Regions from separate parts of the Paenibacillus sp. FSL K6-4396 genome, predicted to be linked through region 1. Evidence: riboswitches for the same ligand, from Rfam matches in the RefSeq annotation. Region 1 holds a riboswitch; each other region holds the start of a gene.
The links. A riboswitch is a leader RNA that binds a small molecule or an ion and turns the genes downstream of it on or off. The one in region 1 is predicted to bind thiamine pyrophosphate.

Region 1 (7,552 bases):
GCACTTTCGACACAACTCTTCCACAGCTTCGCGCCTGGAGAAGCCATATACCAGATTGTTCGCTCGCTCACCCTCAATAATCTCCGAGAATGACTTCTCGTGCACATTACCAAGGTTAATGACACCCTCACCATCAAGACAGCATGGAACCACCGTTCCATCTACAAGCACAGCTGCCTGACCACGCAATGCATGGCAGAAGCCTTTGCCGTCATCTTCAGGTGCATCCAGACTCGGCCACTGGAACTCATGGTCCTGATTCAGGTATACATTCGGGGCAATTTTGACCCCGCTGCCTGGAACTACTTTTTCCTCAATTCGGAAGTCCAGATTGAACTCACGTTCCAATACTTCAAGGGTCTCCCGATTTCGATTCATCTGAGCATTTGTGAAGTTATCCTGCGTCAGATTCCACAACCGGAATGAGATGATGACATTGTGCTTCACCGCTTCGTGAACAAAAGACAGAATGTTGCTCAGGTATCCGTCACGGTCGGTCGAACCTTCATGCCCATCGAAGCTGTGCAGGGAGAAATTCATCTGCCGCAGCGCCGGTTTGCCAAGCAATTTATGCTGAGTCTTGGGCAATAGTGTACCATTCGTTGTAATGTTCACCTTGAGTCCCTTCTCATGTGCGGAATCGAGCAACAGATCTATTTTGGGATGCAACAAGGGTTCACCTTTGACATGTAGATAAATATGATTGGTGTGTGGTTTAACTTGTTCCAGTATATTGTTGAAGACTTCAGGGTCAATGAATCCTTTGGCACGCTGCGTCTGTGGACAGAAGCTGCAAGCCAGATTGCAGATACTCGTGATCTCAATATATACTTTTTTGAACGTTTTCAACTCGGGTCCCCATTCTGCCTAGGAGGGAGAACAATCCCACCTGCATTTTGTGATCCGGCCTATACGGGCCATCCCTATTATATCGGGTTCATGAGCCAAGGTAAATCAGAGAACTGGTTTATCTGGTTGTGTCAAAATGATTTGGCTAGTGCCAAATGAACAGATTCAATCGCATGAATACGTGTTGTATCAAATAATGGAACTTCTGAATCCTCTACTTTTACTAATAATCCAATTTCGGTGCAACCTAATATGATCCCCTCAGCTCCATCATCAACTAGCCTTTGGATCACCTTTTTATAATAATCCCTTGATAAGGGCTCAATTTTCCCTAAACATAATTCCTCATATATTATTTTATTGATAACTTTTCTATCCTCTTCATTCGGTATCAAAACCTTAATACCATTCAATTCAATTCGTTTTTTATAAAAGTCTTGTTCCATCGTATATTTAGTGCCAAGTAAACCAACCGTACTTATTTTGGACTTATGAATTTGATTTGCTGTTGAATCAGCAATATGTACAATGGGTAAACGCACTTTTTCTTCAATATGTTTAATCACTTTATGCATCGTATTTGTACAAATTACAATCATTTCTGCTCCTGCCTTTTCCAGAGACTGAGCAGCATTCCCTAATAATTCACCAGCACTTTCCCAATTACCTTCAGCCTGATAACGCTCGATTTCTTCAAAATCCACGCTATATAAGATGCATTTGGCTGAATGCAATCCTCCCAATTTATTTTTCACTTCTTCATTAATAATTCGATAATACTCTAACGATGACTCCCAGCTCATTCCACCAATAAGGCCAATCGTTTTCATATACACTCCCCTTTCCATTTAATACATCCCGAAAGCAGCATATAGAAATTTAATAGATATTGTACCGTATCTATCTGATTAAATAAACGAAGCGTATTATGAATCCGCGGAAAGCCAAGATCAGTACTCACATTCTTTCCGAGCGCCCCCTTTACATTCCACTTGCATGTGATATATGCTGAACACACAACTGCATATCTTGAACATTGCACTAGGGGAGCCTTACGGCTGAGACGAATCGAATGATTCGGACCCTTTGAACCTGATCTGGATCATACCAGCGGAGGGAAGTGGAGCGGCCTTTCAGTAAGCGGATTTTTTCATGTTGATGATGAAATTTAATGTGAATTGAACTTACAGACCCACTCATTTCTCCGGAAATGGGTGGGTCTTTTTCGCGTTCTGCGGGCAGATCAGAAGGTGTAATTAAAGATCCCGTAGTTTGAAGTTGAATTTGGAATAACAAGGGGGGACAAAACGAGATGGATAATAACATAACCATTCACAACATGAGCTACGCTTTCCCGGAAAAAAGGGATTCCCCCGTGCTCTCCAATGTGTCGATGCGTGTAGCCAACGGCGAATTCGTCTCGCTTATCGGCTCCAGCGGCTCCGGTAAAAGCACCCTTTTCAAGCTGCTGGCAGGCCTGCTTGAGCCAACCCATGGAACCATAGAAATTCCTTGGGTCCCTGAAGGAAAGCGACTGGGGCAGGTGGCCTATATGCCACAAAAGGACCTCCTGTTATCCTGGCGAACCGTCATGGAGAATTGCATGCTCCCCGCTGAACTTGCTCCAGAGCGGCAGGATAAGGGGAGAATTCGCGCGGACATTCTGGCTGGGCTCGACAGATTTGGCCTATCCGGCTACGCGCATGCTTACCCAGACGAGCTATCGGGTGGCATGCGCCAGCGTGTCGCGCTGCTTCGTACTTTGCTGACAGGTGGCCAACTCATGCTGCTGGATGAACCATTCGGCGCACTCGATGCCTTAACCAAACGGGAGATGCATCGCTGGTTGTTGGAACTGTGGGAGGGCTTTGGCAAAACCGTGTTGTTCATTACGCATGACATTGAAGAGGCGCTGCTGCTCAGTGATCGGATTATCCTGTTAACTCCGGGGCGCCAAGGCCAACAGCTACAGGATTTGACGGTACCTTTGCCACGTCCAAGACATTCGGACATGATCTATGAACCGGCGCTCGTTCAGATGAGACGACGACTGGAGGAACAATTGCATGCGAGAAGGTAACTTGGGAGACTGCATGAAGGATAGCGTAAGGCGTTGGCTTGCCCGTTATGGTCTGTTTCTTTGGCTCCTGCTCTTGTTGCTTGTCTTCTGGGAGTGGATTGTGCGTATGGGATGGGTGCCCTCCTTCATCATTCCAGCCCCAACGGCGATTGCCAGCTCCCTGTATGAGCATCGCTACCTCCTGCTGGCTACACATCTGCCTGCTACCTTGATGGAGGTTATTGTTGGTTTTGGCTTGTCCATAGTGACTGGAATTACGCTAGCGACAGGAATGCATATGAACCGATCGATTGAAAAGGCCTTGTATCCCTTCATCGTGATCAGTCAAACCATACCACTGATTGCCCTGTCCCCTGTATTCATCCTGTGGTTTGGTTATACCTTGTGGAGCAAAGTCGCCGTGGTGTTCCTGATCGCCTTCTTCCCCATTGTGGTCAGCACCTACGATGGACTTCGCCAAGGCGATCCAGAACAGCGTGAACTGCTGCTCACCATGGGCGCCAGCAAGTGGGATATTTTTTGCAAACTCCAGGTTCCACTTGCCCTTCCCTCTTTTTTCTCGGGGCTAAAGATGTCTGTGGTGTACTGCGTGGTTGGTGCAACGATTGGCGAATGGCTCGGTGGCAGCAAAGGTCTCGGATACTTCAGCCGCCGTATGTCCAGCAACATGAACACGGACGCGATGTTTGCCGCTATTGTGCTGTTATCCCTGCTTGGGATCGTTTTGTTTATATTGATTGCCTGGCTGGAGAAACGGTTTAACACACGCCGTCATGGAGGCAAAAGAAAGAACGGATAATCTTGGAGAGTGAATCCGATTTAATGATAGGAAGTATGATTTCCAAACACTTTTTTCACATATCATCAGTTATGTTTCAATCATCACGTTGTCCGTTAACATCCTGCTGTTCTTCTCCTACAAACCTTAAACAATGAAATGAGGAACTTCCATTATGAATAATAAAGGCATACACTCCCTGCTTCCCATCATGCTCATTAGCCTTTTGCTGATAGTCAGTGGATGCAGCACCACGAATACCAGCAGTAACACGCCAACAACAGACTCTGCAACCAATGCACAACAAACAGACAAGTCTGCAACCGAACCAGCATCAGACGCCAAAGATAAACTGTCCATCATGCTCGACTGGTACCCGAATGCAGTACACTCCTTCATCTATGTGGCTCAGGAAAAAGGGTACTTCGCAGACCAAGGTCTGGATGTCGAAATTCAGATGCCTGCGGATACCAATGATTCACTCAAACTTGTTGCTGCCGGTAAAATTGATCTGGCCTTAAGCTACCAGCCCCAAATCTTGCTCGCGCGTGGCGAGACCATTCCTGTACGATCTATTGCTGCTGTTGTTCGGCACCCGCTTGTTCATCTATTGACCGAAGCCAATGGCAACGTGAGTTCACCCAAAGATCTTGACGGAAAAACTGTCGGGTATTCTTCAATTCCGCTGTATGAAGCGATGGTTCGTACGATGATCAGCCACGATGGTGGCAACCCAGATAACATGAATCTGGTCGACGTTGGATTCGATCTGATTCCTTCACTGGCTTCCGGACAGGCGGATGCGATTATGGGTGGTTTTATTAACCATGAACAATTGATTTTGGAGAAAGAAGGACACTCCATGAAATCAATTAACCCCGTCGATTATGGCGTACCTGATTATTATGAACTGGTCCTGACTGCGAGTGAAGCTGGCATTCAAGCAAAAAAAGAACAGCTTACCCGGTTCGTCAAAGCGGTCCAGGAAGGACAAAAATATGTGACTGAGCATCCAGAAGAAGCCTTGAATATTCTGCTCGCTCATGAGAATCAAACGTCTCCGCTTGACCCGGATGTCGAAACCAAAAGCCTTACTATTCTACTGCCACTTATGAATGAAGAAGGCCAACCGTTTGGTCGGCAGGAAATGGAATCATGGGAGAATGTACGTGCTTGGCTCGTTGAACAGGATCTGATTCCTGAATCGGTGAAAGCCGAGGATGCTTTTATTAATCTGCAAGGAGAGTAAATAAAGGAGAGCAACGTGAATAAAGGAAAAGTGACTGAACGCAAGGGAATGAAAGCAATGTCATCAAAAGCAAAGTTAGCAAGAAACGTTAGGATCGGATGCAGGAAGTTTTGCGAAATGGAATTGCCCTGAAGCAAGCATCTGAGAATCAGAATTTTTAACAAGCCAAAGTGATTTGATGTGCATCAGAGCAGCTTGATATGCGTTTTGGTGGCTTGTTGGTATGAATTTGGTATGAACATTAGCGCATATCTTCAAACCTTCCGGGAGCTAGCTCCTTAATGTGCTTGGAGTAGAGCATGCAGCGAGCGCTAACGAATCTGAGGCGTCCTATTCAGGGATTTGTAGCGGTTGCAGAAATCTAAAGAACCTGAAACATGTTATATCAGAATAAATAGCTGTTTGCAGCGTTTTGGTCAGGAGATTCTGGGAAATAACGTGTCTGACGTTCCTTAGATTTCAAAAGTAGGATTTGACAGCCAAATAAGATGTCCTGGGTTCTTTAGAAACACCGTCTGACCAGTCGTGCCCCAATCAGTTGGGTATCGACCAGCCTGGACTTCAAGACACTGGTTAGACGCTAACATCCATCACACTATCTCTTGCCTGAGTTTGGAGAAAGACCCGGGTTCACTTTCTGTATTTTGTATCGTTTCGTTTTGTACTGTTTCGTAGCTGTACGGTTGTCTATCTGCGAATTTACATTTTATATGAATCTACCTTTTAGCTATTTCAATCAAGGCTAGATATCGATCAGAATGATTCAATTTGTCTATATCCTGTTACAAAAAAACCCTTTTTAGTGAGTTATGAAATTAATTTGGATTTTACGTTTCTGCTTTTCTCGCATTAATGCATCTGGCTGTTGTTAGACTCTGCGCCCCAACTCAACAAGGAGACTCATATTCTATTATTCTGCTGAGTGACTCCAGATATCGGACTTCCGCCGATGGGGTTACTTCATAACAAGGAGGAAATTATATGTCTTATCTGGAACGTGTTCGTACGCAAAATCCGCTGGTACAAAATATCACCAACCTTGTCGTGGCTCCCTTCACAGCCAATGGTCTGCTTGCACTAGGTGCGTCCCCTTTTATGGCCTATGCTCATGAAGAGGTCGCTGATGTCGCCAAGATGTCAGGAGCCGTGGTACTCAACATCGGTACACTCGATGACAAAGTCGTTCAGGCGATCCGTCTGGCAGGCCAATCGGCTAATGCGTATCACGTGCCTGTGGTGCTTGATCCGGTTGGAGCTGGTGCGACCACCTATCGTACAGAAACCGTGCAGATGCTCGTTCGTGAGCTTCGCCTCACGGTGCTGCGCGGCAATGTGGCGGAAGTCGCCAATGTCATCGGTGAGAGCTGGAGTATTAAAGGTGTGGACGCAGGATCAGGTGAAGGTGACCGGATTGGAATTGCGGAGCGGGCAGCTCATAAACTTGGCTGTGTTGTGGTCATTACCGGAAAAGAAGATATCATTACTGATGGACAATCCACATTCCTTACGAGTAATGGTCATGCCCTGCTCACTCAGGTCACAGGTGCTGGCTGTCTGCTCAGTTCGGTGATTGGTGCTTTTACAGCCATAGCGGAATCCGGAGCCGATCTTCTAGGCAGTGTTGTTGAAGCGCTCGCGTTTTATGGTGTAGCGGCTGAACTGGCGGCAGAGCGGACAGCTCATCAGGGGCCGGGCAGCTTCCAGATTGAATTGTTGAATCAACTGGCACAAGTAACACCAGACCTCTTGGCAGAACGCGCACAAATCCGTCAGATCCGTGGAGGTGCAATATGAGCATTGCTCAAGCGCTAACCATTGCAGGTTCTGATAACGGGGGAGGTGCAGGAATTCAGGCTGATTTGAAAACATTCCAGGAGCTTGGCGCATACGGCATGACTGTTATCACTGCTATTGCTGCCCAAAATACCACAGGTGTGCAGGGCGTTTTTCCCATCCCTTACGATGGCATTGCCCAGCAATTGGACTCGACGGGTGAAGACTTTCAACCAACCGCAACGAAGACCGGCATGTTATATAGTGCCGAAATTATTCGTCTAGTGGCTGAGAAATGGCAGCATTACCGTTGGTCTAATCTGGTCATCGACCCTGTGATGGTCGCCAAAGGCGGCGCTCCCCTGCTCCAGCAGGAAGCTGTCCAAGCGCTGGTTACGGAGCTGCTGCCCCATTCCTTGATCACAACACCTAATATTCCGGAAGCCGAACTGCTTACCGGAATGTCCATCACGAATCTAAGTCAGCGGGAAGAAGCCGCGAGAAGGATTGTAGAGATGGGCTCAACGTATGCTTTGGTCAAAGGTGGTCATGATGAAGGAAGTGGCATGATCGTTGATGTGCTCTACGATGGGCAGTCTTTTCATTATCTGGAGAATGTTCGTGTAGTAACACGTCATACACACGGAACAGGATGCACGTACTCTGCGGCCATTACCGCAGAGTTAGCCAAGGGTTCACCTGTTCTGGCTGCCGTTACGACCGCGCGAGCATTCATTCAGGCAGCCATCGAAGATGAGCTGGGGATTGGGGCCGGACATGGGCCGACAAATCATTTTGCATATCAGCGCAGACAGCGGGGTGA
Region 2 (7,552 bases), 500 kb from region 1:
TCGTATTCATATATGGCCAGACTGGTATCAAGCAACCGTTTTTTAGAGCTTAAGTATCCCGCGAAAGCCAAAGGGTTAGGGGTCTGTTGGATTGAATTCGTCAGCATGACCCATTCTGTTTCTGGATTCATCGACAGATGTACGGCTTTCTCCATTTTCTTGGTAGGAATGGCATATGGCGTCTGAAGGTACACTTTCGACTTTGCTTGATTGGCGAAATGAACAAATGTTCTCCACATGATCGGGTCTTTATACAGCCTTTTAATTGGATTGTGAATGAAAGCAACGTGGTCGGAATGAAGCGCTCCTCGAACCCATTCCTTTGGCAACACTTTAACAAAAGGATCGTTCTGAGCCTGAGCTTTTTGATATAACTCAGCTAGTTGAGAAAGCTCTTTTAGCCCCTTTGCATGATGCTGACGTTTTGCATGTTTTTCTGGTTTGGTGAATGGATGGTTCCATAACTGATCTATATATTGTTTCATTTCAACAACCGTGCTGTTCGTATTATCGTTTGTATTGTAAACAAGGACATCCCGATCGAATACATAGTCTTTTGGGGGTTGCGATGCCATGTATTTATCACCAATATTTTGGCCGCCAATAATGCCATATGTGTTGTCGACAAGAAGGATCTTGTCATGCATACGGTTATGCCATGTCCATGGCATAAATAGGTGGAGTGGTTCATAATATCTTAATTCCACATTGGGGTGAGCTGCAATGGCATCTGGAATATTACGCAACTCTCCGCGCATGCTGTGAAAAATCCCGTCTAAAATGATTCGAACATGAACACCCCGATCAGCTGCATCGAATAACGCAGCAAAAAAGAGTTGAGATGTTTTTCCTTTTTGGATGGAGTAATACGCCAGGTCGATGCTTGTTTTCGCCTCTCGAATGGTCTGGATTCTCACCTGACCCGATTGAAAGCCGTCCTCCAGGAGCATTACGCGATCTGTTGTACTTCCTTCTGTTAACGTTTTTTGCATATCCGTATTTTCAATAGTCGATGGAGACGGAACCAAAAATAAAAGGTAAGCCGTGAAAAAAACGTAGACACTATAGGACAAAATAATTGCGATTATGGTTTTAAGGATCATTCAGTACTCCCCCACTTGTATGTAAAAGTATTTATTTGTATAGCAGTACTATCTCCTTTTGTATCTAAATTATGTTGTTTAAATGAATCAAGCTGCTCCGCTCAAGGCCAAACGCTCAAAAGCTGATCACTGAAATAGGGAAAGCAACCCTTATGCGACGAGATATCAAACATCGGATTTGATCTAAGTATTTGTTGGAAGCCCTCCAGATCTTCAGCACTTAGGCTATGACCCACTATCCGGTGCTTTTACACTCAGCCAGATTTCCTTATATGATTCGCAACGATAATTATTGAAAATAACACATCTAAACAGGCTGATATACATCTGTATAACGGCCTGTTTGATAAGTTCATATCTGTCCCCATCCAGTTCCTGACTGGACACGTTCCACCCGCTGGCCTATAATTACACCTAGTAATGCCCGTAACTTCATAGTTTCCCAGGGGAGTCGGAATTGGCCGGCTGAGAGTGTATCCCACCAAGATACTAACCCTTAGACCTGATCTGGATCATGCCAGCGTAGGAATCGGAGTATATCGAAATGGCACAGCCCTCTGGCTGAACGCCACCTCTCTAACGCCTGCACGCGTCCCGGATCACGGGACGCTTTTTTTGTTTTATTTATCGAAACAAAAATAAGTCATCCAGATCCAACTGGTATAAATCTGTCGATTTATGCAAGATGATTGGATATGAAGCCAAGGAGTACCCCGTGCCAATCGGCCGGACATACCGAAGGAGAGAATCACAGATGAAATGGCGTAAAACAATGGGACTGTTGCTCTTATGTGTACTACTGGTGACTGTGGCCGCATGTGGCGGTAAAGAAGCTGCCCCGGCAGAACAGAACGGCAACACGAATACGGAGAGCAGCAACGAAGGTGACAACGCAGCCCTCAAGGATATTAAAGTCGTACTCGACTGGACACCAAATACGAATCATACCGGCTTATATGCAGCTGTAGATCAAGGTTTTTATAAGGCCGAAGGCTTGAATGTGGAGATTGTCCAGCCAGGTGCCGGCGGCGCAGATACGATGGTTGCCTCGAATGAAGTGCCTTTTGGCGTAAGTTATCAGGAAAGTGTAACTCAAGCCCGTACACAAGGTGTTCCACTCGTCTCCATCGCAGCAGTTATTCAGCATAATACATCCGGGTTCGCTGCTCCGGCGGATCGGAATATCAAGTCACCGAAAGATTTTGAAGGGAAAACCTATGGCGGTTGGGGTTCGCCTGTGGAAGAAGCCGTGATGCAATCCATTATGGAAGGCGACGGAGCCGATGTATCGAAAGTGAAAAACATTAATATGGGTGATGCCGACTTTTTCACCGCAGTAAAACGGGACATTGATTTTGCATGGATTTTCTACGCCTGGACGGGTATTGAAGCCGAACTGCGCGGGGAACCCATCGACATGTTGTATGTGAAGGATTATTCAGATGCATTGGATTACTACACGCCTGTCCTCGTAACAAACGAGCAGACGATTCAGAACGACCCTGAGTTGGTGAAAGCATTCCTGAAAGCCACTTCAGAAGGATATCAATACGCAATTGATCATCCCGAAGACGCAGCGAATATTCTGATCAAGGCCGTCCCGGATCTGGATAAGGACTTGGTACTTGCAAGCCAGAAATGGCTTAGTCCAAAGTACACGGATGACGCCCCGCGCTGGGGAGAACAGAAACAGGAAGTGTGGCAGAACTACACCGACTGGATGTTTAGCAAAAAACTGCTGGATGAACAGGTCGACGTGAGCAAAGCATATACGAACGCGTTTTTACCCCAATAAAATATCTCATATAAAACGAACTTAATATTTACACGAGGACGGAGAGGACAGAAATAACGTGAAAAAGCGAAGCGGTCGCCTTTATCACCGGATTTTCCCTTTAGAGAAAGGGAATCAAAAAAATCTGGGGATAACAGCGATTGGAAGGTTATTCTGTCATCGAAGTGGCAAGTGTAACCGTCATTAGTTCATTTTATATATCACGAAAGGAGCCGTGATCTCTCATGGCAAGCACATTACTGAGCATTCAGGTTATCCCAAAAACGCCAAATGGCGAGAACTCTTATCCTTATGTAGATCGCGCCATTGAAGTTATTCAGCAATCTGGCCTGAAATATCAGGTGAACCCGCTCGACACCACGATGGAGGGGGAACTGGAGGAACTGCTGGAGATTGTCCGCAAAATGCACGAAGTACTCGTCGAGGCTGGCAGCCCAAGCATCATCTCCCAGATCAAAATCGCCCATAGCCCTACTGGCTTCAGCATGGATACCCTGACGGAGAAGTACCGCTAATGAATGCCTATTTCAAAAGTGTATGGCCGCCCTTCGTGGCGGTTATTCTCTTTATAGCGATATGGCAGGGAGCTGTCTCCCTGTTCCATATTGAAAAATGGATGCTGCCAGCACCGTCTGATATCGCCCGCGAAGCGGCATCCCAGGCTGATCGGCTTGGCATGCACGCTTCCGCAACCATTCAGTTAACGCTTATCGGATTCGCCGCCGGCACAGCGGTTGGATTACTGATCGCGATGGTGCTACATTTGGTTCCTTTTCTCAAGTCAGCCCTGTATCCATTACTTATTCTTAGTCAAAATATTCCGACCATCGCGCTCGCGCCGCTCCTGTTAATCTGGTTCGGATTCGGGCTGTTGCCCAAGCTGATTACCATCATCCTCGTCTGCTTCTTCCCCGTTGCAGTGGCAGCCATGGACGGCTTGACCCGTACAGATGCAGCGATGATGAACTATATGCGCATGGCTGGTGCGAAACGTCATCATATCTTCTGGAAGCTGGAGCTTCCCCATGCGCTGCCATCCGTGTTCTCCGGTGTCAAAATCGCTGCTACCTATAGCGTGATGGGTGCCATTATCGCCGAATGGATCGGTGCAGACAAGGGTATTGGTTATTATATGATGCTGCAAAAGTCAGCTTATCGTACGGACCGCCTATTCGTGGCGATCATGATTATTGTCGCGCTCAGCTTGCTGCTCTTCCTGTTCATTGCCCTTCTGGAGAAGCTGCTCGTGCGCTGGCGGCCACAGAAGCGGTAGTAAAGCAAGTAATCTGTAATTAGGAAGTGATGACCATATGAATCGGCAACAGGACGAACATGTCCAGCCTGAACGGGGAGCACGCGCATTGGAACCAAAGCACGGTGAAAAACTTCACTCGGCTAATCCTGGTCTACCGACAAATACGACTGCTGCTACGGTTCCACCTGCACTGGATGTCGTGGATGTTCATGCATCATTCCGTGAACGGCGGAGCAGGTTACCGGTTCTGAACGGCCTATCCCTGACTGTGGAGCAAGGCGAGTTTGTTGCTATCGTTGGGCCATCCGGCTGTGGCAAAAGCACCCTGTTCCATATCATCGGCGGTCTTCTGAAGCCACAGGAAGGGCGAGTGTTCATGGACGATCATGATGTAACGGGCCAACGTGGCAAGATCAGTTATATGCCACAACAGCCTGCTCTTTTCCCTTGGCGGACCATTGAAGACAATGTACTGCTTGCTGGAGAAGTAGCTTCAAGCGCTCCCCCTCGGACCGAAGCACTTGCAGAAGCTCGTAAGTGGTTAAGCAGCGTGGGTCTTGCCGGGTTCGAGCAGGCATACCCTCATATGCTGTCGGGCGGAATGCAGCAGCGTGCTGCATTCCTGCGCGCCCTGCTCAGTCCGCAGGAACTGATGCTGCTGGACGAACCCTTCAGCGCGCTGGATGCACTGACACGTAGCGACATGCAGCGCTGGCTGCTCGATATCTGGGAACAGAACCGCCGCTCGGTGCTGTTCATCACCCATAATATCGAAGAAGCATTGCTGCTTGCAGATCGGGTCTATGTGTTATCCAACCGACCTGCAACAGTGTTGCACGAGGTACATGTTCCTTTTGATCGCCCCAGACGAGAAGAAATTACGGAGGAATCCGCTTTTCTGGAGCGTAAACGGCAGATTGCACAGTGGATGAGAGAAGAACAACAGAAAGCCCGCCTATCTTGATAGTGCGGGCTTTTAAGTTATTATTTTCCTTTAATGGGTGATCCACCACAAGGAATTCTGCGTAACATAGTTAGAATATAAATGAACACAAGGAGGAATTCCCTCGTGCATTCTCAAGCTTTTGCACCATTAATTGATGCTCATATTCACTTCGATCAGTATACCCCTGACGAACAACGCGAGATGCTGTTATCTTTCCCGTCTCACCAGGTCGAAGCAGTCATTGCCGTGTCCATGAATCTCGCTTCTGCCCAAGCCAATCTGGAGCTTGCCGAACAACATCCACGCACCATCTATCCGGCCTTCGGTTTTCATCCAGAACAGGAACTGCCTTCCGTTGCAGAAATGGACCTGTTCTTCCAATGGATCGAAGAGCATATTGGACAAGCTACAGCCATCGGAGAAGTTGGCCTTCCCTATTACAATCGTCAGGAAGCGGAGCAGGCAGGACAGCGCTTCGATCAGAGCGGGTATATCAAGCTGCTTGAACGTTTCATCCAACTTGCCAAAAAGCATAACAAACCACTTGTCCTTCATGCAGTATACGATGATGCGGATATTGTCTGTGATCTGCTGGAGCAATATCAATTCCGACGTGCTCATTTCCACTGGTTCAAAGGGTCCCGCGAAACGGTAAGACGCATGGCAGACAACGGTTATTTCATCTCTTTCACGCCGGATATTCGTTATGAAGAAGAGATTCGTGAACTCGCCCGGCAGTATCCAGTAGAACAAGTCATGGCCGAGACCGACGGACCTTGGCCCTTCGAAGGGCCGCTTCAGGGACGAATGACACACCCTGCCATGACCAGACAAGTCATTCAGGCATGGAGTGAGATCACCGGCATGGGAACCGAACGGGCCGCCCGTCTCTTTCATCAGAACACAAAGCGTTTCTATGGATTAACTTGAGTCAACATGATTGTAGAAGCAAGCAAACTCGCTTGCTCTGCCAGCACAGCACAAAGAAGCCAGTCGACTTTTCCCCGACTGACTTCTAATTTACCGTATATATCAGTTGAACAAAATTTTTACACAAGAATGTAGAGGACAGAAATAACCTTAGGAAGCAGGGCGTTCGCCTAAAAGCTTTCTGAAAGAAAGCTACATCGGAAGCATCGGCTATCACTAGATTTTCACCTTTACAAAAATTGAATCAAAAAATCTAGGGATAACAGCGATCGGAAGGTTGTTCTGTCATCGGAATGGCAAGTGTAACTACCTTCCGTTCAACTTAACGCTTCAGGAATCCTTTGCCTTCCAGGAACGGTCTCACTTGCAATCTTGTCGGCTCAGTCAAGCGCTTCGCCATCAGTTCGGACCATGGGGTCGTTCGTTCTCCATTGGTCCGTTCTTTCATGTACGCGGTTGTGGTCTCATCATACTGCGCAACACCTTGGAGGCTCTGCTCGGCATTATATCGATTATGATGCAGGACTGCATCCAGCGGCAGACGTGGGCGAATTCCCGTTTCCTGATCTGCAACACCAATACACATGCCGTACACCGGATATACGCCTTCAGGTAATCCTAACAGCTCAGCGACTTCTTCAATCCGAGTACGAAGCCCGCCGATATATACGATTCCGAAGCCAAGGGATTCGGCTGCAAGAGCGGCATTCTGGGAAGCCAAAGCGGCATCAATCGTGGCTACCATGAAATTCTCGGTCGAATCGGCATACGATTCCTTCGCAGGAAGATGACGTTTCGCAGCATCACTCAGCCGGTACAGATCGGCACACCATACGAGAAACACCGGACATTCATTGACGTAGGCCTGATTGCCTGCCAGTTCAGCCAGCTTGGCCTTTTGCTCCGATTCAGTCACAGCAATCACGGTATAAGCTTGTACACTGCTTGAAGAGGAAGCCATCTGCCCTGCCGATACAATGGCTGCGAGCTGCTCATCACTTACCGGGTCTGGCTTAAATTTTCGTACAGAGCGGTGTTTCATCATCAACTCAATGGTTTCATTCATGGCGGTTCACTCCCAATCCTCGAAGTACGAACTCAATCGTCTGCTCCGCGAGCTCGTCTGTATTCATATGTTGATAATCAAAGCCAAATCGTGAATTCTTGGCCCGTTTGTGCGCCAAAGCCACACCCATAACCTGAAGCATTGCATAAGATACGGACTCGATTTGGAATAATCCCTGGTCTTTTCCTTCTTGCAGTAGTTCCCTCACACGTGTCCAGACGGGGTCCAGAAAACGAAATACGGTAGCTGTGCGATGTGTACGCAGTGTAATTTCAAGCTGCACAATATCGCTCATCTCCCGATCTGTCATCGTGAACTTCACAACTTCACCAATAATTCGTCGGATACCTTCCACAGGCGAGGACATGGACTCTTCAGCCAGCGAGTTCATCATATGATCGGGGAAGAAATGTTCGAATAATGCCTCGAACACCTTTTCTTTTCCGCCAAAATGGTA
Region 3 (7,552 bases), 2.7 Mb from region 1:
TTTTGTTGACTCGTCAAATGCATCTTGAATGATGGCATTCCAGGAAGCGTGAAGCAGAATTGCGGGCCAAATGCTGCCTGTGCTCAATCGCAGGTGACTAATTATGAAGTTAAAAGAACTGATGGTAATCAGGAACAGTACAATGGACAAGGCGAGTGACGGTCCCGAATAATAGTTCCCTAGCAGAATGGCCGGAATATGCCACGCTCCCCAGATCAAACCGCTTGTTAAAATGGGTTTAGGCACTCTCGCTTTGATGAGTCTGGTGAGCATGTATCCCCTCCATCCCAACTCTTCTCCCGCGCTGCTGATCACACCGATGGCCGTGCCTACGAACATTTGGTAGATAATAGATAGTACAAGGCTGACAATAAAGACATCTCCTGACTTCACATAGTCCACTAACCCCGTAACCCAGGCGAATCCGTAAGCACATAAACCAATGATAACCGGTAATAGCAACACAAATGGGATGGCCTTTAAGGTTCGTTTTCCTCCGATCCGCAGTGAAATATCCGAAAATCCTTCATGCAGTACTAAACGGGCAAATATGGAGGATAGGCCAGGTGCCCACATGAGCAGCAGACCAAACACGGGTGATACGTTTAAGGCCAGAACATAGCTGATAATCGTTAATGGAATCAGCATAGCGAAAAAAACGAATAACCCTTTCCTTGATGATTGAATCGTGCTTCCGTCCTCGGAGTTCTTTTTTCTGTCTTTTATCATATATGTACTCAATTCATACCACTCCTTTAAGTATATGTATTCCGATTAGGAGTTTAACACTGTGTTAGAATTCGCGAAACAAACCTGAGCCTGGCACCCAATCGAGACTTTAGTCTAGTTAGAATAAGACTGGAGACGGATATAGGGTCACTGATAATAAGGATGGTAAGAACTGAACTAAACGTATACATATCTAAGCGTCAAATGGTATTGGACGAAAACGTATGTTAAGCTGCCCCCTCTTTCTCTCACGCCAAAAACGCTAGTAAATAGCTTGGGTGAGGCATTCCGCAATTGGCTGAATGAGATTCATTGGAAGGCGTTTGGAATACGAAAAAAACGCTGTTTAAGGGGCTTGTTTCAGTACAAGTACGACTGGATTTTCAAAATAGAAAATTTGCACATCAACATCTATCCGCAATCGGTACAAGTTCTTGTCCTTAGCCCAGGACCCGAACATGTACCGATAAAACAAAAAAAGTCGCTAAAATAGCGACTTTAATTGGAATATGTTCTTGTCTCGCTACAGGTTAATTAATGTCTTGCTTTCATTTAATAACTTCAACCTTTTTATCCCCTGCTGACTTCGCTACCTCTAACGTTGTTTTACCTTCAATAGCGACGATCACGCCAGTAGCCAGCATAGAAACGATTAAAGCTGCACTGATGGCTGTCGAAATTTTCTTCTTGACCATAACCATACCTCCGATATCTATTATGTTGTAATAAGCGGCTCAAGAATATGACGAGCCGAGTGTGGCTAGATATTACAATATTTCACTTTTTTTGTCGGGTAATCTACGTGGTGATTGTATTATAAACGTACTGACAATCATTGTAAAAGGATTTTTTCCTTGTGTTCAATTCCCGGACTTATTACTAGCTGGAACGTAAGGTCATTGATTCATATAATGGGCATATAGTTGCTCAAAGGTTGTAAAACGTTCGACTTCTCTGCCGACCTTATCATACTCTTCTAGATATTCATCCATCACTTCAAGGAGCTTCTCTTTCATAATTGGTAAATTGCTTGCATCAAAGTATTGCATAAGTTCATATTTCTTGGTGCCTTTCTCCGTGGCCATTTCATCAAGATACTCATGTGCTCCAAAGGCCGAAAGAAAGACGTAGGAAGCATCGTTCGTTGTAACACTGTTCAAAATTTTATTGCGGTAGTTGCACCACAGTTCTTCGTATGTTCCTCCAAGATTATCAAAGGTCGGAACCGGTTTAACAATGAAGTTATCACACATCGTGCTATGTAACCTCGTAACGCTATTCAACATATTAAAAGATGTTTTTCGAATATCTTCAATGGTATGAGCTTCGATGATTGACATGCATAAGGATTCGAGATCATCCGGAACATAACGAAACGAACGTATCTCTTCCAAATATCGCTTGATCCCTCGTTTAATGCACGTGTTATTCATACTCACCAAGGCATTGACTAGATTGTACAGAACCCCAGCAGATGCATATCGCACTGAACCGATATCTTCACCAAGCATCGTATTGCTGTATGCTTGCTTAGCCAGATCGATCCATTTATTTGCCCGATTAAGACACGCTTCTCCTATCGGATTCGCAAGTGCATCAAGAGCTTTTTGCCGGAAGTCGTTCAATTTTTCCAAATCCTCAGGCGTTGCATAGTAGAGTATTTTTAGGTCGGTTAGGCTGGATACGTTGGAACTCTCCAAGGTGGATTGCTCTTGTATTCTTGAATCCCATGGCGTGCAATAGATATCATATCCAACGTCATCCAAGATGAAGCAATCGGATATTTCCCATCCCTTTTCTGTATTATTTATGATAACTAAATCAAGATCGCTCTTCTCGTGAAAGTCACCGGTGCTAAATGAACCAGTAAGCCCAATAATGGCGATATCCTCTAGAAAATCTCTTTTTACGCGTTCAATCACCATGTTAATGAGCAGTTCATTTTTGTCCAGCAGCTTCTTCTTTATGATTTCGTTCATTCGTTACACCTCTTTGTATGATCCGGCCGTCCTTCATCACAACAACCTTAACTTGAGTCTATCGATTTAGAGGTGCGGTTACTATGTATAAGTTGATTTAAGTCATCTTTGCACAAAATCCGCTAAACCGTCGAAATGACGAGTTAGCGGATTTCATTAGTTCTTTGTATAGACTATTTTCTTTATGCTTTCGCAGGACAAGAAATACCGACCCGCCAACTCCTCTATCCTGACTCCATTGCAGAATAAGGATTTAATCTCAGCGTTTCGAGCAGAGACCCTACTCTTGCTCTCTGTTTTCTCGCCCCATTTTAGGTGCGCCTCTTTGGGTTTTGGGATATAAACCAATTCCCCTTGAACGTATTCTTGAATGATCCGTAACAATTCTTCCGGAAAAATAGACTCGGCTTTTGAATATTTCATGGGCCTCACTCCTTATTTAATAGATCAATAAGGTGCAAAGCCAGTTAGTAGAATATTACGATTCGTCGTTGGCAATGTGATTATTCCCGGGCTCTATGCAAAGCATTGCCATATCCTTCACTGGCTTTGCATAGAGCCGTGCATGTAAGAACCCTACCCCGATTGTTTTCAATAGCCTCACCTCCATAGAAAATAGATAGTTGCTATTTGCTTATTATATCAGGGCTTGTTGTTGAAATGTTTAATCATCTCTTTTTGGGCTGACACGTTCTGATTATTCGCTGTACTCATCTTGATTAGCTGCTCTCTAATTGAATTAACTAACATTGAACTCAAGGCTCCAGCCCCCATGACATCTCCCAAAAATCAAGCTCAAAACGACTGCACATCACGAAAATATCCTCCATCCGTTGGTACGTTCCCTCGCTACAGCCTTCTAATAGTTTATCCGTTAACGTCACAAGGGATTGATTGCTGTTGTTGTATTCAGAGGAAGCATATCCTGTGATCCACTCTCCGTAAAAAGGATGCTCAGCTGCACCTGGTTTTTGAGCAAGGACTTGACCAATCTCTGCATAACTCCATGAGCAGGCCAGAATGGATACAAGTACTTCTGCTATGCCACCCGCATGGGAAACAGAGAGCATATAGTTAGTGTAAGCTGCATTTTTCAGTGCAGGTTTTACCTGAAAAACATGATCCTCTGTAATTCCTAATCGCTCCATATAAGAACGATGAATTTTCATTTCGCCATTCAAGATGTTATCTACGTTTTTACTAAAAAACTGCATCAATTTGGGATCGTGCGACTTGACGATACCTAGTGCAAATACACGGGCATAATCATACAGGTACAAGTAGTCTTGCAGCAAATAATAACGAAATTGTTCGACCGGTAAGGAACCATCTCCGATTCCTTTAACAAAGGGATGCTCGAGACATTCCTTCCACACGGGCTGTGCTGCCTGATACAGTCTCTCTGAAATAGTCAACATATGTTCCTCCAATTCATAATGTACGTATTTAAAAACAAAAAAACGAAACATCCTATGGATGTTTCGCAGACAAATACACTAAAACAAGGGGGTTCGCATGAGCTACCCAAGTCAGCGTTTCATCGTTGCATCCCTACGTTGGCATTATCCAAATCAGGTAAGGTCGGTTTAACACCCTCTCAGCCGGTTAAGGCTCCCTCGCAAACGGTTGTATGTAGTTGATAACTTTCTTATCCCCATAAAAGAGAAAATAACATCCATTTAGTATATCAAGGGCTGTTAAATATAGTCAAGGCAGATTGTATCGCCCCTTATCACCCTTCGGTGACTTATGTAAACGATGAAAACCATCACAACAATGGTTGAGTTTTAGCCACTGTTATGATGGTTTCTATTCTTGCGATTACTGCCGATGGTTTAATGCCCGAGTTTGTTCTTTCCAACAAAAGTGATTATTCCGTACTGGGAAGTGTTTCTCCAGCTCTCATTGGTCATATCATTCCACTTGGCTACGTTCTGCTTACCTCCGCCCTGGTTGTCATTAATTTGAAGCTCGAAACCGAGAACATTTCCTGCTTTGGGTGTCAGTGAATGTAATTGGATTCTGGCTTCTACGAGATATCCTTGATTTGTTTTCTTCACAGCACTTACAAGGCGTCCGGGTGAGGCCCCCCCTGCAAAGGTTCCCACATTGTCTGCACTGATTCTGAACTGGGCATCATCATATTGAAAATACGGTGTGCGCTGGTGATTCTCGTCCAGGAAAATCTCAACCGAATCCTGATCCCATGGGTTAATGCTGTCTGTAATGATGTTTGGATCAGTGACGTCGATCAGCAGGTATAGATACTCACCTGACCACATTGCGCGAGCCACTGCCTCTGCACCTTCGCTCTGGTTCAACCGTTTTACTTCAAATGGTACAGCCTTATTCCATAGGGCGTCTTTCTTCCCATCAATCTGAACAATCCCTTGCACAGCTTGTGCTGATTTGGGCATAGGAGCAAGTTGAATCACGCCGTATTTGCTTGTATCTTGCTCCTGTGATTGTGTTCGATCATTCCAGTACAGTGGATTATAAGGTTGTGTCCCACTTGCACCGCCATCAGTCACACGGATATCCAAGCCGGCTTCATATTCTGATCCGACTTGGATACCACCCCATGGAATGGACAATTCAACCTGATATCCGGCTTTTGTCTCACGTACACGATATGAACGTTGCTCCGTGCCCTCAGCTTTACCCGACCGCTTAATGATTACGTGTCGGTCATCTGCTTCATATGAGGTGGTCTTGCCATTATTGAGATCAACAAAGAGTTCTACTCTGTCATTCACGTCTGCCTTCGCATCCTGAACATCCACAAGGATATATAGGTTACTTTGATCCCATAAGGTGCGGAAACTAGCTGATACTGAAGAATCACCCTTCAGTGGAGTAGACACCGCTTTGTTCCAGAGCGGATCTTGTGACTGTTTTTTGATATCCGGTTTACCCGAAAGAGAGACGGCTCTCTGTGTCAACACAGGCAAGCTGGATTCATCCACGAGTCCCCAGTATGCTTTTTTGGCCTTCAGGGCTGAATCAAACAGCATAGCCTGGTTGTTGTAAGATTTCTCATCTTGGAGTCCCCATAAGGTAACTGAAGAAATGTGATCTTTGTGTTTTTTGTACAAATCCAACAGTTCCTTATATCGATACGCCTGCTTTACCGCAACTTCATCAGACATCTCTTCACCAAATGGAATTCCGCTATCCACATCCAGTTCTGTGATCTGAATATCCAATCCAAGTCCGGCAAACATATTGATCGTTTTTTCAATTTCGTCGATGGGCGGGGATTCCAGGTTATAGTGGGATTGCAAACCCACACCATCGATGAGCCCTTTCTCTTTCAGTCGTTTGACCAACTTATACATATGCTCTCTTTTCTCAGGGATTTCCGTGAAGTATTCGTTGTAGTATAATTTGGCATCCGGATCGGCTGCACGAGCGAATTCATAGGTTTTCTCAATGTAATCCGGACCGATTAGTTCATAAAAGGGACTTTTACGTAAACCGTTGGCATCACCATTGCTATCCGCAATCGCCTCGTTTACCACATCCCAGGCATAGATTTTACCTTTGTATCGGGTCATGACGGTTTCAACGTAATCCTGAATCCGGGCAAGTAGTAATTCTCGACTCGCAGGGTTACCCTGAGGATCCTTGAACATCCACTCTGCTGCATCAATATGCCACAACAACGCATGTGCGCGTACGCCCATACCATGCTCCTCGGCGAACTGAACATATTGATCGGCTGCCTCGAACTCATAAACACCTTCGGAAGGAGACATGTACTTCGGTTTCATCTCATAGGTCGCGGTCAAGCTGTTAAAGTGCTTTGTGAGCAGTTGTCCGTATGCGCCTTCCAACTGCCAGCGATACACCGCTGCACCAATGGGGAAATCATCTTGATACAGGTCCTCCAGAGACAAAATCCCTTCTTCAATCTCCAGTTGCTCGGCCAGAGTAAATGATACATCATCCACATAGAACGATAACGTATCTACGCTATCTTCTGAGATGTAGGGTGTTTCGATGAACAAATTCAATTCAGTGGGATCATCGCTATATTGAAATTTTCCGGTGATCTTGTGCCATGTATTCCATTCTGCTTTGGCAATTTTCACGCTACCGATCGGGTTCCAGCTTTCGGCAGTTGTTTTTTTATATGTGGTGAGCTGTAGTGTTTGATCCGTGGTGGGCTGCTGGGTAAGCCTTACATATGCCGTAATTTCGTACTCTTGGTTACGCTTAAGCAGATCCTTCATGGATAACATCGGTCCATGATAGGAACGCTCACGGTTGGCGACCAGCATACTGGACTGACCTTCGTGTGCTTCCTGCTGTGTCACTGTCAGAATTTCACTACCGACACGTGGATTCCATCCTTGAAGTGTACCGTCTTCAAAGTTTGTGCTCATATGACCTCCCTCCATTTCCGTAACTGCCTTGGCTGCATGTGAGACATTCGAAAATGGAAGCATGGCGAGTACCAGCACAAGAACCAAGGCTGTTATATTCCATCGACCTAACCGTTTCATACAATTCCTCCTCTTGATTTGGTCTAAGTATTTCTGAACGGATTAACATCCAGATAAATAGATTATAGTTCTTTGGATAGCGCTTACATATAACAAATTTCCAATAGTTATAATAAAAAGTTATCATTTGGTAATCTTGTGTGAGTTAGGAAGCTGGAAATCCAACTCTGTTTTTGCTTTGGTCCGTTATTTTTGCCGGAATTCGATTTGGATATAAAAAAGACCAAAACGATATGCCTTCCCCTACTTACATAAGGAAAATGCAAAATCATTTTGGTCATGCCTGCTTTACTAGTAACAGCCAAACACTGCTAATATTCAATTCGTTATAATAAA
Region 4 (7,552 bases), 260 kb from region 1:
ACCAAGATGATCCGCATGCCTATTCAGCAAATGATCCCGTACCATCACCAATATCCGCGCAACACGGCGACCACTGCTCCTAAAAAGGAGAATGAGAACACTCAAGGTCTATCCTTTCATGAAATTCTACAGCAAAAAATGGCGAAGAAAAATGCTTCTCCTTCCCTTAGATAAAAATGGACACCGGACCCTATTCGAGTCCGCTTATCAACCGTCTTTCCGCAGCTTGGCGGAAGGGCGGTTATTGGCGTTGAGCAATAAACAACTGTACAGTCCTCATTCATGTTTCTATAATGGTTTTAAATATCTACGAGATCCATGACATATACGAACTGTAAAAGGGGACTTAGCACATGATCACCATTGGTTGTTTTCACGCTCATTATTCCAACATTGCCTTAATTGAAGAGACGCTTGCTCCTTATGAAGTTGAATTAGTCCATTACGTCGATCCAGGTCTGGACCGCCTTAAACATGACGCTGACTTTTCCGAGGTCGTCATTCACGAGAAGGTAGCCCAGACGCTCCAATGGATCGCTAAGTGTCATGCCGATGCCATTCTGGTCACGTGTACCCTGTTTGCGACAGTACTGGAGCAGGAAGCCACACAGGTCCCTGTGCCTGTGATCGGCATAGATGATCCGTTATTGCAGGAGATGCGGCGAGTAACAGGAGATTACATAATCGCATTCACCAACCCTGCAACCGTTGAAGGCACGATGGCACGGTTGAATCAGGCATTACAGCCAGAGAATGAGAATGGGCAACTACACGTTGCCAAGACATCTCAGACGGAAGCGGTATGCATCCCTGGGACATTTGAATTGATTATGCGTGGAGATCAGCAAGGATATCTCGAAGCAGTACGTGAAGGATTACAGCAGATTGCTGAGCAGTATCCGGGTAAAACGGTAGTGGCAGCCCAACTGTCTATGGCTCCCGCCGCTGCACAGGTTGCAATAGATCGCGGTATTCCAATCCATAGCCCGCTAGCATTGCTCGCAACGTATTTGGAGAAGAATTTGGGCCTGGCTCGACAGTAATTTAACGAGGTGAACTAATATGCGATTCCTCTATATTGTTTTACTGTTTATAGTAGGTTTTTCCTGTTCCGCATTTCTATACGGAGGAGCACCAAGACTCAGTGATGCTCTTTTATTCGTTATCGCAGGAATTCTGTATAAGATATGGGCCACATGCAGTCACAAAGCTAATTCTGATAAAGGCTGAGTAAGTTAAGAATACATACATGACATAGCACCAAAAAAGCCGTTCTTCTCTGCAATGACAGAGAGAAACGGCTTTATCTCTATTTCAGACTGCCCAGCTTGCGCTGTACCGACGCCTAGGAGCGTGTCCGATATTCCTCGGCCTTTTCTTGCATGCCCGCTTCTACAGCCTCATTATCGGACAATCCTTTGTCTGCGGCAAAGGCACGAATGTCCTGCGTAATGCGCATGCTACAGAACTTCGGTCCGCACATGGAGCAGAAATGAGCTTCTTTGGCCCCTTCTGCTGGCAGCGTCTCATCATGGTAGGACAGCGCACGTTCAGGGTCCAGTGACAGGTTGAACTGGTCACGCCAACGGAACTCGAACCGCGCTTTGGACAATGCGTCATCGCGGCGTTGAGCACGTGGATGGCCTTTCGCCAGATCGGCGGCATGAGCTGCGATCTTGTAGGCAATAACCCCTTCGCGCACATCATCCTTGTTGGGCAGGCCCAAATGTTCTTTTGGCGTAACATAACAGAGCATCGACGTGCCAAACCAGCCAATCATGGCTGCCCCAATGGCAGACGTGATGTGATCATATCCTGGCGCAATGTCAGTTGTTAGCGGCCCAAGTGTGTAGAACGGTGCTTCTTTACATATCTCCATCTGCAAGTCCACATTCTCTTTGATCTTGTGCATCGGCACATGACCCGGGCCTTCGATCATCACCTGCACATCATGCTTCCATGCGATCTGCGTCAGTTCCCCGAGCGTAGCCAGTTCTGCCATCTGAGCTTCGTCATTGGCATCGTAGATACTGCCTGGACGAAGTCCATCTCCCAGCGAAAACGCCACATCATACCTTTTCATAATCTCGCAGATTTCTTCAAAATGAGTGTACAAAAAATTCTCCTGATGATGCGCCAGACACCATGCTGCCATAATGGACCCGCCCCGGGACACAATGCCTGTCATCCGTTTGGCCGTCATCGGGATATAACGCAGCAGTACACCTGCATGAATCGTAAAGTAGTCCACGCCTTGCTCTGCCTGCTCTATGAGTGTGTCACGGTACAACTCCCAGGTCAGCGCCTCCGCTTCGCCATTCACCTTCTCCAGCGCTTGATACAGCGGTACCGTACCAATCGGCACAGGAGAATTACGAATGATCCATTCCCGGGTCGTATGAATGTTTTTGCCTGTGGACAGATCCATCACGGTATCCGATCCCCAGCGTACTGCCCAAGTCATCTTCTCCACCTCTTCCTCGATGGAAGAGGATACGGCAGAGTTCCCTATGTTGGCATTGATCTTCACGTGAAAATGACGACCGATCAACATCGGCTCACTCTCCGGGTGATTGATGTTGGATGGCAGAATGGCCCGTCCACTCGCCAGCTCCTGACGTACAAATTCCGGTTCCACGCCCTCACGAATGGCGGCGAATTCCATCTCTGCCGTAATGACTCCCTGTCTCGCGTAGTGCATCTGGGTCACACAGCGTCCTGGCTGTGCCCGCAGCGGTTTGCCACGTAATCCGGGGTACTCTTCGGCGCCGGCTCTCTTCCCTCCGGGCTTCAGTCCGTTATCCTCCGGTTTAACCGTACGGCCCCGATAAGCTTCAACATCGCCGCGCTCTGTGATCCAACGGGTGCGCAGGGCTGGCAGACCTGCACGGATATCCGCATGAAATGCGGGATCGGTCATGGGGCCGCTCGTATCGTAGACACGCAGCGGTTCGTTATGCTCCACCCCTTGGGGAGTATTCGTGTCATGAAGGGCTATCTCACGCTCCGGTACAGCAATGTCCGACCGTGAGCCCTGAATGTAGACTTTGCGGCTGCCCGGAAAGGGCTGAACCCGTCCGGCCGCTCCTGTTTCTTTTTCCACCTGCTGACCGTTATGTTCCTGTTCCATCGCTTGTTGTCCCGTTTGATTTCCTGTACTCATGTTCGATTGTCTCCTCCTCAGTGTTCATCGCTTGTTTGGTTGGTATCGTCATTAGCTCGCTTACGTACCTGTCCCAAATCATACAGAGCGCAGAGAAGAAAGAGCGATCATACACCAGACCAGAGGGAGACATTATTCATGTACAGTTAACAACAGAACGGAGGTTACCACAGATCATGGATCTATGGTGACTTCTCTCTCATCATCCAAGCCCACTTTCGCAGGTTATTGAAAAAGAAGTCGATGGAGTACGTGCTATATCGCCCGTTCACTGTATATAAAAAAGCCGGTCCCCGAAGGAACCGACTTTTATGTCCATCACCAATAATGCACCTTCATGCGGCTCCTAAACGGAGCCCTACAAGGGTCACATCATGTGGTGGTTGTGGTCATATCGCCGATTACTTCCCTACGCTGGTATGATCCAGATCAGGTGCAAAGGGTCCGGAATCTCATGCGATTCCGTCTCAGTCCGGACAGTTCGGACTCCCCCAGTAACGTTAACAAGTTGCGGCACACACATGCCGCCGTTCATATTCAATGAAGCTGACCCCGATGGGCCGTCCATTACAGAGTAGCGCAACCGGAACACAAAAACAACCTTTATATTCCAGAACACCAACTCAATTTGGAAAAAAACTTACATCAGCATCAGGATAACATGAGCCCCATCTGCGTAGCAGCATCCTTCAACACAGGTGCGTATTCATGCAATGTCTCCTGCGAAAGTCGGCTGACAGGCCCTGAGACCGAGAGAGCAGCTGCAATATTGCCTCGGCGATCCATAATCGGTACAGATACCGCGGCAGCTCCCGGCTCACGCTCCTCATAACTCGTCGCATATCCGTTATCCCGGATATCTCCCATTTGCGCCAAATACACCGCGGGATCAATAAACACCGGCCATTCCGGCCCGTTCATCAGTTCTTCACGATCCTCGTCCGTGGCAAACGCCATCAAAACTTTGCTGGAAGCGCCCACAGACAGCGGGAGTCTAACACCCACTGGAGCGACTCGGCGGATCGCCTGATCACTTTGCACAGCTTGAATCCGTATCCTTTCACTCCCATCACGCAAGTACAGACTTACCGTCTCCCCCAATCGATCTCTCAGTCGCTCCATCGCAGGCAGCAGCAGAATAGCGGGATCATCACTGCGGGACATATGAGCTGACAGCTCCCAGATTCGGATGCCAAGTCGGTACTTCTCTGTTGCTGCATCGCGGATCACGAACCCTCGATCCTCCAGCGTAGCCATCAAACGGTGCACTGTACTTTTGTGCAGGCCAATCTGGCTGGCAATTTCGGTGAGTCCCAGATCACTGCGTGTGGTAAAACATAATAATATATCCAGCGCCCGTTCCACAGCCCGGACGGTTAACTTGCGATCTTCCATGGCATAATGCCCTCCTCATGTTTCATCACATGAAACTTGGTTACATAAATTATATGAGAAACGGTCTCATCTGTAAACCAAAAAGAGCCAAAATTAAAATAGGCCAACGTGTAAATTTTTCCTTTTTATAAGACTTAATCCCCTGTAATTTACACACTAAGGTAATGTTACCCATATATCTTAAGAACTATATAACAATTGCGTAACAAATGCCCTCAATCAATTGACTTTGACTATATTGGAACATACGATAAAGATATATTACATTAAGATATCGCTCTGAAGCAGGCTCTGAAATCGACGCAATTCTCTTTTCATGTCGTTGTTATCTTCAACTGAACTTCAAAGGAGGGGCATTCATGTATCCAACATCCCAGAGCGAAGCCCCGCTGCAAACAAAAGTGTCCGATCTGCCCTCTTCCTTATCACCGAGGCTGATTCGGTTCAAACATATTATCGTAGCGCTGCTGCTCTCCGTTGTATTTTTTCTACTGTTTTGTTTTATTGCACTGCATGGTTATATCGCATGGGTATTATCCAATCCTACTGTAGCGCCGGTCTTCTCCAATCCGATGCAAGCCAAGAACATGAAGTACGAAGACATCACGTTCCCGGCAGCAGATGGCAGCCGGACGATGCAGGGATGGTATATACCTGCTGACAATGCTGCAAGCAAAACGATTATTTTCAGTCACGGCTATGGTGCCAATCGTGAAGAAACATGGGTTCCCATGTATGACCTGGCACACTATGCTCATCAACTTGGGTTCAACGTGGTCATGTTCGATTATGGCTTCGCCTCACAGGTGAACAAAGCTGTAGCCACAGGTGGCAAAGCTGAGTCACAGCAATTGCTCGGTGCGATCCAGTTCGCCAAGCAACGTGGTGCGCAGGAACTGGTTGTCTGGGGCTTCTCGATGGGTGCCGGTACAGCGTTACAAACCGGACTGATTACGAAGGAAGTGGATGCAATGATACTGGACAGTGCGTTCCTGCTGGAGCCAGATACACTGTACCACAACATTCACAACCAGATCGATCTGCCACGTCAGCCTACACTGGAGATCATGAAGCTGTTGTTCCCTGTTCTGAATGGTACCGGATTACAACAGATTCCATACCAGGAAGTGAAAAAGGAAGAGTATCCGTTCCCGATTTTCTTCATCCATGGTACAGAGGACGAGAAGGCACCTTATCCAATTGCGGAGCAACTCGCCGCCAACCAGACCAATCCGTACTCCGATGTATGGATTGTCCAGGATGCGCATCATGAGTTGATCTTCCGGGAGCATCCAAAGGAATATCTGCGTCGTGTCTCAACTTTCCTCAGTCATGTAACGAAAACAAGCAGTGACGATGTGCAGAACACGAATAATGGACAATAACCAAATTTTAATCATTGAATTTTTTCCAGAGCCCTCAGGGGCTTTTTTTTTGCACTCATAGGACAACAAGCTCGCGGAATATACTCTTGTGACGCATGAACAGACGGTCTGCATGCAATGAATTTCATCTGAAGGAGGTTCAACATAGATGAACTGGTATGGATATGGTCACCTGCTGCCTCTGCGGACATTGGAGGAAATTCGTTTCTGGAAAGAGCAAGAGAAAGAACATACACTCGTCATCCGTGCCCTGGTTCCTGATCTGGAGCCCCCATACGTCAAGCTGCTGGAGGAATGGGAGGTTACCTTTGCAAACAGTGAGCGAGTAGCCAATCAGCTTTTAAAACAACTATTGCCCGCAACCCATCCACCTGCTCCCTACATGGTTCGTTGTATCGATCAACTTGTGCTGGCAGCTCGGCAGCAATCGAGAGAGTTCATCAAACAGCTGTATGTTCTTCTGGAACAAAGTGCTGCTGTGCAAGCTGTTCCGCTTGCCAAAGTACTCATTCTGCATTTTATCCGCGAATCGGAGTATTTTCTGGGCGTATTGGATACTCTTGGCCAACCGGGCATCTTGCGTGAAACGGATTCGGAGCCATCACTTTTTCTGGAAAATGCGCTTCATACGTCAGGGTCCGGAAGCGTCCATCGCCAAGCTTCAGAAGCTCCAACTTCTCCAGAGGGGAATGTAAATGCACCTGCCGCTTCAGCTCAGATCCAATCTGCAACCGTTCAACCGCCTTCTACCGTAACAACACAAGCCACACCCAGCACTACAGCACCTCCCGTAAAAGAAAAGCCGGTTCCCATTGGAGGGCACACACTGCCCCCTCTTCCCTATGCGTACAATGCGCTGGAGCCACATATTGATGAGCTGACGATGCGTATCCATCATGACAAACACCATCAATCTTATGTGGACGGATTAAATGTAGCAGAGAAGAAGCTGGCGGAATCGCGAAAAAAGAATAATTTTGAACTCATCAAACATTGGGAACGTGAACTCGCCTTCAACGGGGCTGGCCACTACCTGCATACGATCTTCTGGACGATTATGAATCCTGCTGGCGGCGGCAAACCTTCCGGTATGCTGGCAGAGCAGATCAAGCGAGATTTCGGAAGTTATGAAGCGTTTAAGAATCAATTCACAGAAGCCGCGAATAAAGTGGAAGGCAGTGGCTGGGCGATGCTTGTCTGGAGCCCGAGAGCACATCGTTTGGAGATTTTGCAGGCGGAAAAACACCAGAACCTGTCCCAGTCCGATATCGTACCGCTCCTGCCACTGGATGTGTGGGAACATGCCTACTATCTGAAACATCAGAATGAACGCAAAAAATATATTGAGGATTGGTGGAACGTTGTCTACTGGCCCGCTGTTGCGGAGCGTTACGAAACGGCACGCAAGTTGTTGTGGCCGCCTTACTAAGCTTGGGGTTAGATCGATTAGAGAAAAAAGAGATATCTCCAGCCGAATGACTGAAAGATATCTCTTTTTGGTGTATACAAAAAAGCAAGCCTCCTGTAAAAAGAGACTTGCTTGTATTTTGAGAGACTTCCTATTTCTAAATGTTCACTTAAGAAGCACAGCCCTCGCACGCCACATAGT

Region 2: it holds a riboswitch for thiamine pyrophosphate, as region 1 does, so the genes downstream of both, MHB85_RS02300 (ABC transporter substrate-binding protein) here and MHB85_RS04405 (ABC transporter ATP-binding protein) in region 1, are expected to answer to the same signal.
Region 3: it holds a riboswitch for thiamine pyrophosphate, as region 1 does, so the genes downstream of both, tenA (thiaminase II) here and MHB85_RS04405 (ABC transporter ATP-binding protein) in region 1, are expected to answer to the same signal.
Region 4: it holds a riboswitch for thiamine pyrophosphate, as region 1 does, so the genes downstream of both, thiC (phosphomethylpyrimidine synthase ThiC) here and MHB85_RS04405 (ABC transporter ATP-binding protein) in region 1, are expected to answer to the same signal.

Annotation. Positions count from the first base shown of each region.
Region 1 covers NZ_JBBOCR010000001.1:972,687-980,238, reverse strand. The annotation lists gene MHB85_RS04415 (radical SAM/SPASM domain-containing protein) at 1-849, opposite strand, end outside; gene MHB85_RS04410 (aspartate/glutamate racemase family protein) at 981-1,679, opposite strand; TPP riboswitch at 1,883-1,985, shown strand; gene MHB85_RS04405 (ABC transporter ATP-binding protein) at 2,162-2,929, shown strand; gene MHB85_RS04400 (ABC transporter permease) at 2,916-3,728, shown strand; gene MHB85_RS04395 (ABC transporter substrate-binding protein) at 3,883-4,956, shown strand; gene thiM (hydroxyethylthiazole kinase) at 5,938-6,750, shown strand; gene thiD (bifunctional hydroxymethylpyrimidine kinase/phosphomethylpyrimidine kinase) at 6,747-7,552, shown strand, end outside.
Region 2 covers NZ_JBBOCR010000001.1:472,961-480,512, reverse strand. The annotation lists gene MHB85_RS02305 (phospholipase D-like domain-containing protein) at 1-992, opposite strand, end outside; TPP riboswitch at 1,538-1,650, shown strand; gene MHB85_RS02300 (ABC transporter substrate-binding protein) at 1,858-2,898, shown strand; gene MHB85_RS02295 (MTH1187 family thiamine-binding protein) at 3,123-3,413, shown strand; gene MHB85_RS02290 (ABC transporter permease) at 3,413-4,171, shown strand; gene MHB85_RS02285 (ABC transporter ATP-binding protein) at 4,209-5,117, shown strand; gene MHB85_RS02280 (TatD family hydrolase) at 5,199-6,029, shown strand; gene nfsA (oxygen-insensitive NADPH nitroreductase) at 6,352-7,095, opposite strand; gene MHB85_RS02270 (TetR family transcriptional regulator) at 7,088-7,552, opposite strand, start outside.
Region 3 covers NZ_JBBOCR010000001.1:3,690,089-3,697,640, reverse strand. The annotation lists gene MHB85_RS15990 (CPBP family intramembrane glutamic endopeptidase) at 1-648, opposite strand, end outside; gene MHB85_RS15985 (hypothetical protein) at 1,278-1,424, opposite strand; gene MHB85_RS15980 (nucleotidyltransferase domain-containing protein) at 1,626-2,708, opposite strand; gene MHB85_RS15975 (CD3324 family protein) at 2,865-3,131, opposite strand; gene tenA (thiaminase II) at 3,464-4,126, opposite strand; TPP riboswitch at 4,239-4,336, opposite strand; gene MHB85_RS15965 (endo-1,4-beta-xylanase) at 4,544-7,216, opposite strand.
Region 4 covers NZ_JBBOCR010000001.1:710,757-718,308, reverse strand. The annotation lists gene MHB85_RS03370 (hypothetical protein) at 7-174, shown strand; gene MHB85_RS03365 (hypothetical protein) at 354-1,043, shown strand; gene thiC (phosphomethylpyrimidine synthase ThiC) at 1,346-3,130, opposite strand; TPP riboswitch at 3,553-3,666, opposite strand; gene MHB85_RS03355 (IclR family transcriptional regulator) at 3,815-4,558, opposite strand; gene MHB85_RS03350 (alpha/beta hydrolase) at 4,918-5,943, shown strand; gene MHB85_RS03345 (Fe-Mn family superoxide dismutase) at 6,092-7,372, shown strand; gene MHB85_RS03340 (hypothetical protein) at 7,521-7,552, opposite strand, start outside.